DNA from 2 places in the Rhodococcus koreensis genome. Region 1 is predicted to be linked to the other one. Evidence: predicted binding sites of a transcription regulator. Region 1 holds the regulator's gene; the other holds the start of a gene.
The links. The regulator HspR, encoded in region 1, represses chaperone genes until heat shock. The targets are predictions, from matches to a motif close to ANNTGAGTNNNNNNNACTCANNT.
Positions count from the first base shown of each region.

Region 2: the regulator HspR is predicted to act here: its motif matches at 2,151-2,173, upstream of dnaK (molecular chaperone DnaK).

Region 1 is NZ_CP070609.1:6,655,090-6,659,515, reverse strand. Features, by position in the region: gene JWS14_RS30165 (sensor histidine kinase) at 1-628, opposite strand, end outside; gene JWS14_RS30160 (response regulator) at 630-1,265, opposite strand; gene JWS14_RS30155 (hypothetical protein) at 1,529-2,005, shown strand; gene JWS14_RS30150 (hypothetical protein) at 2,053-2,199, shown strand; gene JWS14_RS30145 (heat shock protein transcriptional repressor HspR) at 2,316-2,723, opposite strand; gene dnaJ (molecular chaperone DnaJ) at 2,723-3,910, opposite strand; gene grpE (nucleotide exchange factor GrpE) at 3,933-4,426, opposite strand, start outside.
Region 2 is NZ_CP070609.1:8,400,633-8,405,058, reverse strand. Features, by position in the region: gene grpE (nucleotide exchange factor GrpE) at 1-238, opposite strand, end outside; gene dnaK (molecular chaperone DnaK) at 235-2,082, opposite strand; partial or broken gene JWS14_RS50350 (serine protease) at 2,582-2,734, opposite strand; gene JWS14_RS38235 (hypothetical protein) at 2,950-3,273, shown strand; gene JWS14_RS38230 (MFS transporter) at 3,503-4,426, opposite strand, start outside.

The DNA.
Region 1 (4,426 bases):
GGTGCTCGGCGAGTTGCCGCCGCTCACGCTCCTCGGCGCCCATCGATTCCGCGATCAGCTGCCTGCGCACATCCATCAGCGAGATGACCGTCGCGGAACGCCGCACCAGCACGTACGACAACGCCGTCGTCGCGGCCGCGAGCCACAACAGGAACCCGAAGTAGAGGTACACCTCGTCGGGGAAACCCACGAGGTCGTCGCGTTTCGAGTAGACGATCCACACCACCTGGTACCCGACGGCGGTGCAGACCCCGACGATCGCCGTCAGCCGCGGCCGGTACTGGAACGCCACCGAGATCGGCAGCAGGAAGAACACCGGCAACAGCACCGACGTCGCGCCGCCCGACGCGATGCACAACGCCACCACCGCGGAGACGTCCGCGGCGGTGGACACCCAGCCCGCCCACGGTCCGACGTCCCGGACGAGGACGAAGATCAGCCAGCCGGCCGAGAGCAGCGCATATCCGATCAGCAGCCCCGCGAACACGTCGGGCTGCCAGTGCGTCACGCTGATCACCGGCCCGAGCAGCGCCATCAGCCCGATCAGCGGTAACCGGAGAATGGCGGTCACCCGGACCGCCTCGGTGGTGTAGCGGCGGACTACGCGACTCTGCGACGTCTCGCGCACGTCACTCCAGCAAACCGCGTCGCATCGCCTCGGCCACGGCGGCCGCGCGGTCGCTCACCCCGAGTTTCTCGTACAGCCGCTGGACGTGGGTCTTGACCGTCGACGGCGCCAGGTACAGCTCGCCGGCGATCGTGGGGATGCTCTGGCCGCGCGCGATGAGCGCCAGCACCTCCTTCTCCCGGCCGCTCAGCACCGGCCCGACCGGTTCGCTGCGGCGCCGCACCTCGCCGGCCAGCCCGACGGCGAGGGAGGCGGGCAGGACGTCGCGTCCCTGAGCGCAGTCGAGGACGGCCTTCACGATCTCCGCCCGCGTCGACTCCTTCGGCAGGAATCCCGCCGCCCCCTCCTGCAACGCGTGGTAGACGATCGCGGACTCGTCGTGCGCCGACAACAGCAGCACACGGGTGGCGAGTTCGGCACGCCGCACGGCCGCCGCCACCTGCGAACCGTCCAGTTCCGGCATCCGGTAGTCGAGGAGCGCGACGTCGGGGGCGAGTTCGCGGATCAGGGCGAGCGCCGCCGCACCGTCGTCCGCCTCACCGACCACCTCGATGTCGCCGCTGGCGAGGAGGGCACGGACGACACCGTCCCGGAAGATCGGGTGGTCGTCGCCCACCACGACCCGCACGGCGGTCACGGCGCGGTCCGATCCGTGTCGACTCCGGCGAAGTCCATTGCTCACTTTCTCACGTGAGCGGGCCCGCGCGGAGCACTTCGCGGCGCCGGTGTCCCCCGATCGGGGGACACCGGATTCATCCCGCCCTCGGTCCTGTCGGTGGACAGACTGCGGCGCGCATTCGCGACATAGTTGGTGCACACCGGAAAACGGGGAGATCGGAAAACGAAACCCCCACGGCCCCAGACGTTCCCCCTCAGAGCCACAACTCAGGAGAAGCCATCATGCGCACCAACGCCCGCCGCCGCGTCGCCCTCTTCATCGCACTGCCCGCCACCGCACTGGCCGTCACCGGATTCGCCGTCGCGGCCGCCGGAGTCGCCACCGCAGGCACGATGCCGACGTCGGGACCGACGATCGCGATGACGATCAGCAACGACACCGACCTGCCGATGGTTCTCGCCGGATCGTCGAACCCGTACGGGCAGTGGATGCAGGCGCCGTCGGACTACCTCGCCCCGCACAGCAGCCAGATCGTGAAGGCATACTCCAACGACCCGAACGGCGTCGAGGTGGACGCCACCTACGCGCTGCCCGGTGGTGCGCAGGCCGTGTTCCGCGCCGACAACTACAACAACATGACCGACGTGGACGGGACCCGCATCGACGGCAACTTCGGCCACGGCTACGGCATCAGCAGCTGGATCGACTCGGGCTACCCGAACATGAACGCCGGCTACCACCTGTACGGACAGCCCTGATCGACGACCACAACCATCCACCGAACACTCGCCGAAAGACCGAGACCATGATCATGCACGTCACCCCCACCCCCACACCCACCGTCTCCAAGGCACTGTGGAGCACCGAGGAGATCAAGGCACGACTCGAGCAGATGGACATTCCACGCTCACACACCCGCCGCGGGCCCCGCTGGGGCAGCCGCGACCGATAAGCCGGGGGCCGGGGGCCGCGGGCCGGGGGCCGGGGGCCGGGGGCACGATGTCGCACTGATCCACTCCGACAGGATCAGTGCGACATCGGTTCCGGTTCACACGGCGGAACGCCCGGTCAGCGCTGGTGCCGCGGCTTCCACACGACGAGCGCGTTGCTCCGCGGAATCGGCACGAGGTCGCGCCGGTAGCCGGCGTGGACCTTCGAGATCTCCTCCGCCAGCTCGCGAACCCGGTGCTGCAGAGCCTCCACCTGGTTGGTGAGTTCGATGATCCGCTTGATCCCGGCGAGATTGACACCCTCGTCCTGGGAGAGGCGCTGCACCTCGCGGAGCAACGCCACATCCCGCGGCGAGTAGCGTCGCCCGCCACCGGATGTGCGGTGCGGGGTGACGAGCCCGAGCCGGTCGTAGTTGCGCAATGTCTGGGCGTGCATGCCCGCGAGTTCCGCGGCCACCGAGATCACGAAGATCTGGGCATCCGGATCAACGGCGGTTTCGCGTGGATCCCCGGTCGTGTCGCTCATCAGGCACCAGCCCACCCGGCCCTCGGATCGAATCCGCTGGCCTTCTCTGCTTCCAGATAGGTCTTCAGTGCTTCGGTGGCCGGGTCGTCGAGCTTCTGCGGAACCGCGACCTTGACCGTGACCAGCAGGTCACCGGCGCCACCGGCACGCTTGGGGACTCCCCGACCGCGTACGCGCAGGATCCGGCCGTCGGCCGTGCCCGCCGGAATCTTCACACCGACCCGACCCTCCAAGGTGGGGACGGAGACGGTGGTTCCGAGCACGAGCTCACCGTAACTGACGGGGACGACGAGGGTGAGGTCGTCGCCGTTGCGGCCGAACACCTTGTCGGGACGCACCCGGACCGTCACGAACAGGTCGCCGGACGGCGCGCCGCGCAGGCCCGCCTCGCCCTGGCCTGCCAGCCGGATCTTCTGTCCGTCACTGACACCCGCGGGGACGCGGACGGTGATGGTGCGGGTCCGGTTGGTGACGCCGTTGCCGTGGCACACCTCGCACGGCGAGTCGATGATGGATCCGGTGCCGCGGCAGTCGTCGCACGGCTCACTGAACCCGAACGCGCCCTGGTTGCGGCTGACGATCCCGGTCCCGTTGCAGCGCGGGCAGACTCGCGGGCTGGTGCCCGGCTTGGCGCCGCTGCCGTGGCAGGTGGTGCACGGCGACGGGCTGGTCAGCCGCAGCGGAACCGTTACACCCAGCGTGGCCTCGCGGAATTCGAGGGTCGTCTCCGTCTCGACGTCGCTGCCCCGGCGGGGACGGTTGGTGGTGCGGGTTGCTCCGCCACCGGCGCCGGCGCCCCGATTGAACAGGCCGCCGAAGATGTCGCCGAGGCCGCCGTCACCGGCCGCCGCGCCGCCGCCGCCGAACAGGTCGTTGATGTCGAATCCGCCCTGGCCGAAACCGCCGGCTCCGGGGTTGAATCCGCCGCCGCCCTGACCGAAGCCGCCGCTCGCGAACAGCCGACGGGCCTCGTCGTATTCCTTGCGCTTGGCCGGATCGGACAGCACGGCGTGTGCTTCGCTGACGGACTTGAAACGCTCCTCGGCCTTCGTGTCGCCGGGGTTCGCGTCGGGGTGCAGGTCGCGGGCGAGCTTGCGGTACGCCTTCTTGATCTCGTCCGCGGATGCGTTGGACGAGACGCCCAGCTCCTTGTAGAAGTCCTTTTCGATCCACTCCCGCTGGCTCACTGGGCGTCTCCTCCTCTCGCTCTTACTCTTGTTCCGACGCGGCGGGCTTCGCCGCCCCGTCGGGGGTGTTCGCGTCGGCATCGCCGGCGCGGTCGATCACAGCTACCATCGCATGCCGCAGGACGCGATCACCGAATTTGTAGCCCTTTCGCATCACCGTGCCGAGAACGGGGTCGTGACCCTCGCCCTCGTGCTGCACTGCCTCGTGCAGCGCCGGGTCGAATGCGTCGCCCTCGGCACCGAACTCGCTCAGACCGAGCGAGGTGAGGGTGCCGGTGAGCTTGTCCGCCACACCCTTCAGCGGCCCCGAGTCGAGGTCGCCGTGGCTGCGGGCGCGGTCGAGGTCGTCCAGCACCGCGATGAGCTCACCGACGACGGACGCTTTCGCGTTCGCGATGTCGGCCTGCTTGTCGCGCTGGACGCGGCGACGGTAGTTCGCGTACTCCGCCTGCAGTCGCTGCAGGTCGGCGGTGCGCTCCGCCAACTCGTCCGTCTCCGGTGCCGCCGTCTCCGACA
Region 2 (4,426 bases), 1.7 Mb from region 1:
CGGTCAACTCCGCCACTCGATCAGGGTGTTCGCCCGCCTCCCGATCAGTCCGGTACCCAGGGTGCATCTCGGCGTCCGGCGTGGTCGGGTCGGGTTCCCGTTGTGGGGTCGGGGTGACGGGCTCGCTCGGGGTGTGCTCGCGTACCCGGCCGGTGTCCGGATCGCCACGGCGTTTGTCGGTGATCGCGATCGGTTCCCGCGGCGGCTTGTCGCCGTTGCGCCGCTCGCTGCTGGTCATCGGGTGTCCTCCCGTCCAGGTTCGTCCACCACCTCAGCGTCGAAGACTTCACCGGCCCCTTCCGAGGCGCCGTTCCCTCCGCCGGCGGCGGCCGAGTCCTTCGCCTGTGCGTCGTAGATCGCCTGGCCCAGGGATTGCGAGTCGGTGGTCAGTTTTTCGATGGCCTCTTTGATGGCCGCGACGTCGCTGCCTTTCAACTTCTCTTGGGCATTGGTGATCGACGCCTCGACCTTTTCCTTGACGTCGGCGGGCACCTTGTCCTCGTTGTCCTTGATGAACTTCTCGGTCTGATACACCAGCGACTCGGCCTGGTTGCGGACCTCCGCCTCCTCTCTGCGTTGAGCGTCCTCCGCGGCATGTGCCTCGGCGTCCTTGATCATCCGGTCGATCTCCTCCTTGGACAGGCCCGAGCCCTCCTGGATCTTGATCGTGTTCTCCTTACCGGTGCCCTTGTCCTTCGCGGTCACATGCACGATGCCGTTGGCGTCGATGTCGAAGGTGACCTCGATCTGCGGCACGCCACGCGGTGCCGGCGGAATCCCCGCCAGCTCGAACGAGCCGAGCAGCTTGTTGTGCGAGGCGATCTCTCGCTCACCCTGGAACACCTGGATCTGCACCGAGGGCTGGTTGTCGTCAGCCGTGGTGAAGGTCTCGGACCGCTTGGTCGGGATGGTGGTATTGCGCTCGATGAGCTTGGTCATCACGCCACCCTTGGTCTCGATGCCGAGGGACAGCGGGGTGACATCGAGGAGCAGCACGTCCTTGACCTCGCCCTTGAGCACGCCGGCCTGCAGGGCGGCGCCGACGGCGACGACCTCGTCCGGGTTGACGCCCTTGTTCGGTTCCTTCCCGCCGGTCAACTCGCGCACCAGATTCGTCACAGCGGGCATGCGGGTGGAACCGCCGACGAGCACGACGTGGTCGATGTCCTTGACCAAGATCTTCGCGTCCTTGATCACCGATTGGAACGGAGCCCGGGTACGGTCGAGGAGATCGGACGTAATCTTCTCGAACTCGCTGCGCGAGAGTTGCTCGTCGAGGAACAGCGGGTTCTTGTCCGCATCGACGGTGATGTAGGGCAGGTTGATCGACGTGCTCTGCGACGAGCTCAGTTCGATCTTGGCCTTCTCCGCGGCCTCTCGCAGCCGCTGCATCGCCATCTTGTCCTTCGTCAAATCGAACCCGTTGTGCGATTTGAATTTCTCGGCCAGCCACTTCACGATCCTGTCGTCCCAGTCGTCACCACCGAGGTGGTTGTCGCCGGACGTGGCCCGGACCTCGACGACGCCCTCGCCGATCTCGAGCAGCGAGACGTCGAAGGTGCCGCCACCGAGGTCGAAGACCAGGATGGTCTGTTCCTTGTCGCCCTTGTCGAGGCCGTAGGCCAGTGCGGCCGCGGTGGGCTCGTTGACGATGCGCAGGACGTTGAGGCCGGCGATCTGGCCGGCTTCCTTGGTGGCCTGACGCTGGGCGTCCTCGAAGTACGCGGGGACGGTGATCACGGCGTCGGTGATGTCCTCACCCAGATACGATTCCGCGTCCCTCTTCAGTTTCATCAGCACTCGGGCGCTGATCTCCTGAGCGCTGTATTTCTTGTCGTCGATTGCCACATGCCAGTCGGTGCCGATCTCCCGTTTTACCGACCGCACCGTCCGGTCCACGTTGGTGACGGCCTGGTTCTTGGCGGGCTGGCCGACCAGCACCTCACCGTTCTTCGCGAACGCCACGACCGACGGTGTCGTGCGCGAACCCTCCGAGTTGGCGACCACCACCGGGTCGCCACCCTCGAGTACACACACCACCGAGTTTGTGGTCCCCAAATCGATTCCCACCGCGCGAGCCATGACCGCCTCCAGCACCACACCTGGCGGGCGTGGTCCTTCGCGGAACCGCTAGACCTCACACCCACCGAACCTGAGTGTTATCGACTCAATTTTCCCTCGGACCTAAAATGAGGTCAAGAAGAATTGAGCGTTAGACGCTCAACATTGGAGTGTTCGTCGGATGCCGCGGCACCACCGCGTCCCACCTCATCGAAGGAGGGAACAACACGACCCGTGCGCGGGCTGGAGGACCGGGGCACCCCGTCGAACCATGGGGGTCGAATCTCGCCCGACACGACCCACCAGGAGGCGATGGTGCCAGGGCATCTGATCGAACCACTCGATCGACGGAACACCGCAATATTCAGGTGGTCGAAACTGGCCACGATCAACACCCGATTCCACGGCAACTTCGCCTTCACCGACGGGGTGCTGACCGGCGGGACAGTGATGCGGTTGGATGCGCCTGTGCAACGACGGATCCGCCAGTCGGTCGGGAGCTTATGTATCCGCCTACTGAGATGGGCCGGTAGCCGGCGCCGTACCCGCCCGTTGCATTCATGTCGGCGACAATCGAATTGATGTTGGTGCCGATCTCCGGGCCGATACACGGGGCGACGGGGTTGGCGTTGACCATCGCCACCAGCGTGGAGCCGACGACCACCGGTGGGCCGCCGGGCACGGACATTGCCGCGAGCCGCGCGGCGACCCTGCCAGCGCAGCGGGCTCCTCGGATAGCTCACGCAGACCGTGCCGTCCGCTCGAGGGCGGCCCCGCGAGTTGTGTGATCGCACCCTTGAATGGGCCGGGACGGCTACACCATGACGTTGGGTCAGGCATTGTGTGGATCGGTGCTGCGGTAGCTGCGGAATCATGGGAAGGTGAACGATGAGCAGCTGGCCCTACTGGTTTGAGATCGCCGTGATCTGCGGGATCACCGCAGTAGGCACCATCGTGTGGGGACATTGGGAGGAGCACACCCCGAAATGGCGGCGGATCGGGAAGATGGTCGTGTTTTGTGGCCTGTCGGTCCTGGTCTCCAGCACAGCGGGGCGATTCTGGTTCTTCGTGCTGCTCGGCGCCTTGGTCATGATCGTCCTGCTGGTCCACGCCTGGTGGCTTCCACGGAAAGGCATCAATGGTTGGACCGGTGAGCCCCGCGAGAAGTACTACGCCCTCCGCGGCTGGAAGTGGCCGCCGGAGGGACGGTGAAAATCGTTGGCTGATAATCCTTCAGCTATCGGAGAGGTGCGGCAGCCCGTCTGTCACCTGCGGAGACCAGTACACGGGTGGGCCTGTTCGACCGGTGTGGCGTCGAGTTCTATGAGCACACCTCAATCACGAGCCACAACACGAGGGTCAAGAGAGCGACGCATACACACGAACTCCCCTTGCTTGCAGCGTCAAGGCGTGTCGCTCCTCTCCGACGTCGATCAATACTTCACCAAGTTTCGGCGGTGCTGCGAGAGGTGGGGGCAATCCCCTTGCTGGTGGCGCCGTGCGTGTTGTTGTGTCCGCGATGGATTAGTCCGACGCTGACGAGCGCCACCAACGCGAGGAGTACGACGTATGCGGCGAATCTCCACGCGTTGCCGAGTTCTCCGTCGATCAAGGCCACCATGACGATTGGTGTGAGGCCTCCGACGACCGTGGCGATCTGGTATCCCAACGATGCACCTGAGTACCGCACGTGCGGGGGAAACATCTCCGCGAAGAGCGCGGCTTGTGGGCCGTAACAGATGCTGATCAAGGCCGACGCGACGACGACGGCCACCCAGATCGGCACAGTGTTCTGCGGGGTCGCTTGGCTGAAAATCAACCACATCGGTACGGACCACAGTCCGATCGCCACGACTCCGATCGCGTAGACACGTAGTCTGCCGAAGATGTCCGAGGCGAGCGCAGCCACCGGCATGAGAACTACCTGCACACCCGCGCCGACGAGGATTGGTAGCAGGACCTGGGGTGTCGCAATCTTCAGCACCACGTTCGCGTACTGCAACGACGAGATGATAGTGGCGTAGAAGATGGCGTTCACGACGATGAACGTGCCTGCCGCTTGCAGAATCGTCGCGAAGTTGTTCCGTACAACTTCGAGCACGGGTGAGGTGGATTTCGCCGCGGAAGCAAGGGACGTCTCGGCGGCACGGAATGCCGGGGTTTCCTCGAGGTACCGGTGAATGTAGAGCCCGACTCCGAGCATCACGATGCTGATCCAGAACGGTATCCGCCACGCCCACGCCAGGAAGGCGGGTTCACCGACAGTCCCGTTCAACACAAGGAAGACCAGATTTCCCGTGAGCACGCCGATCGGCACACCGATCTGCGCGAAGCTCCCGTAGAAGCCGCGCCGATTTTCCGGGGC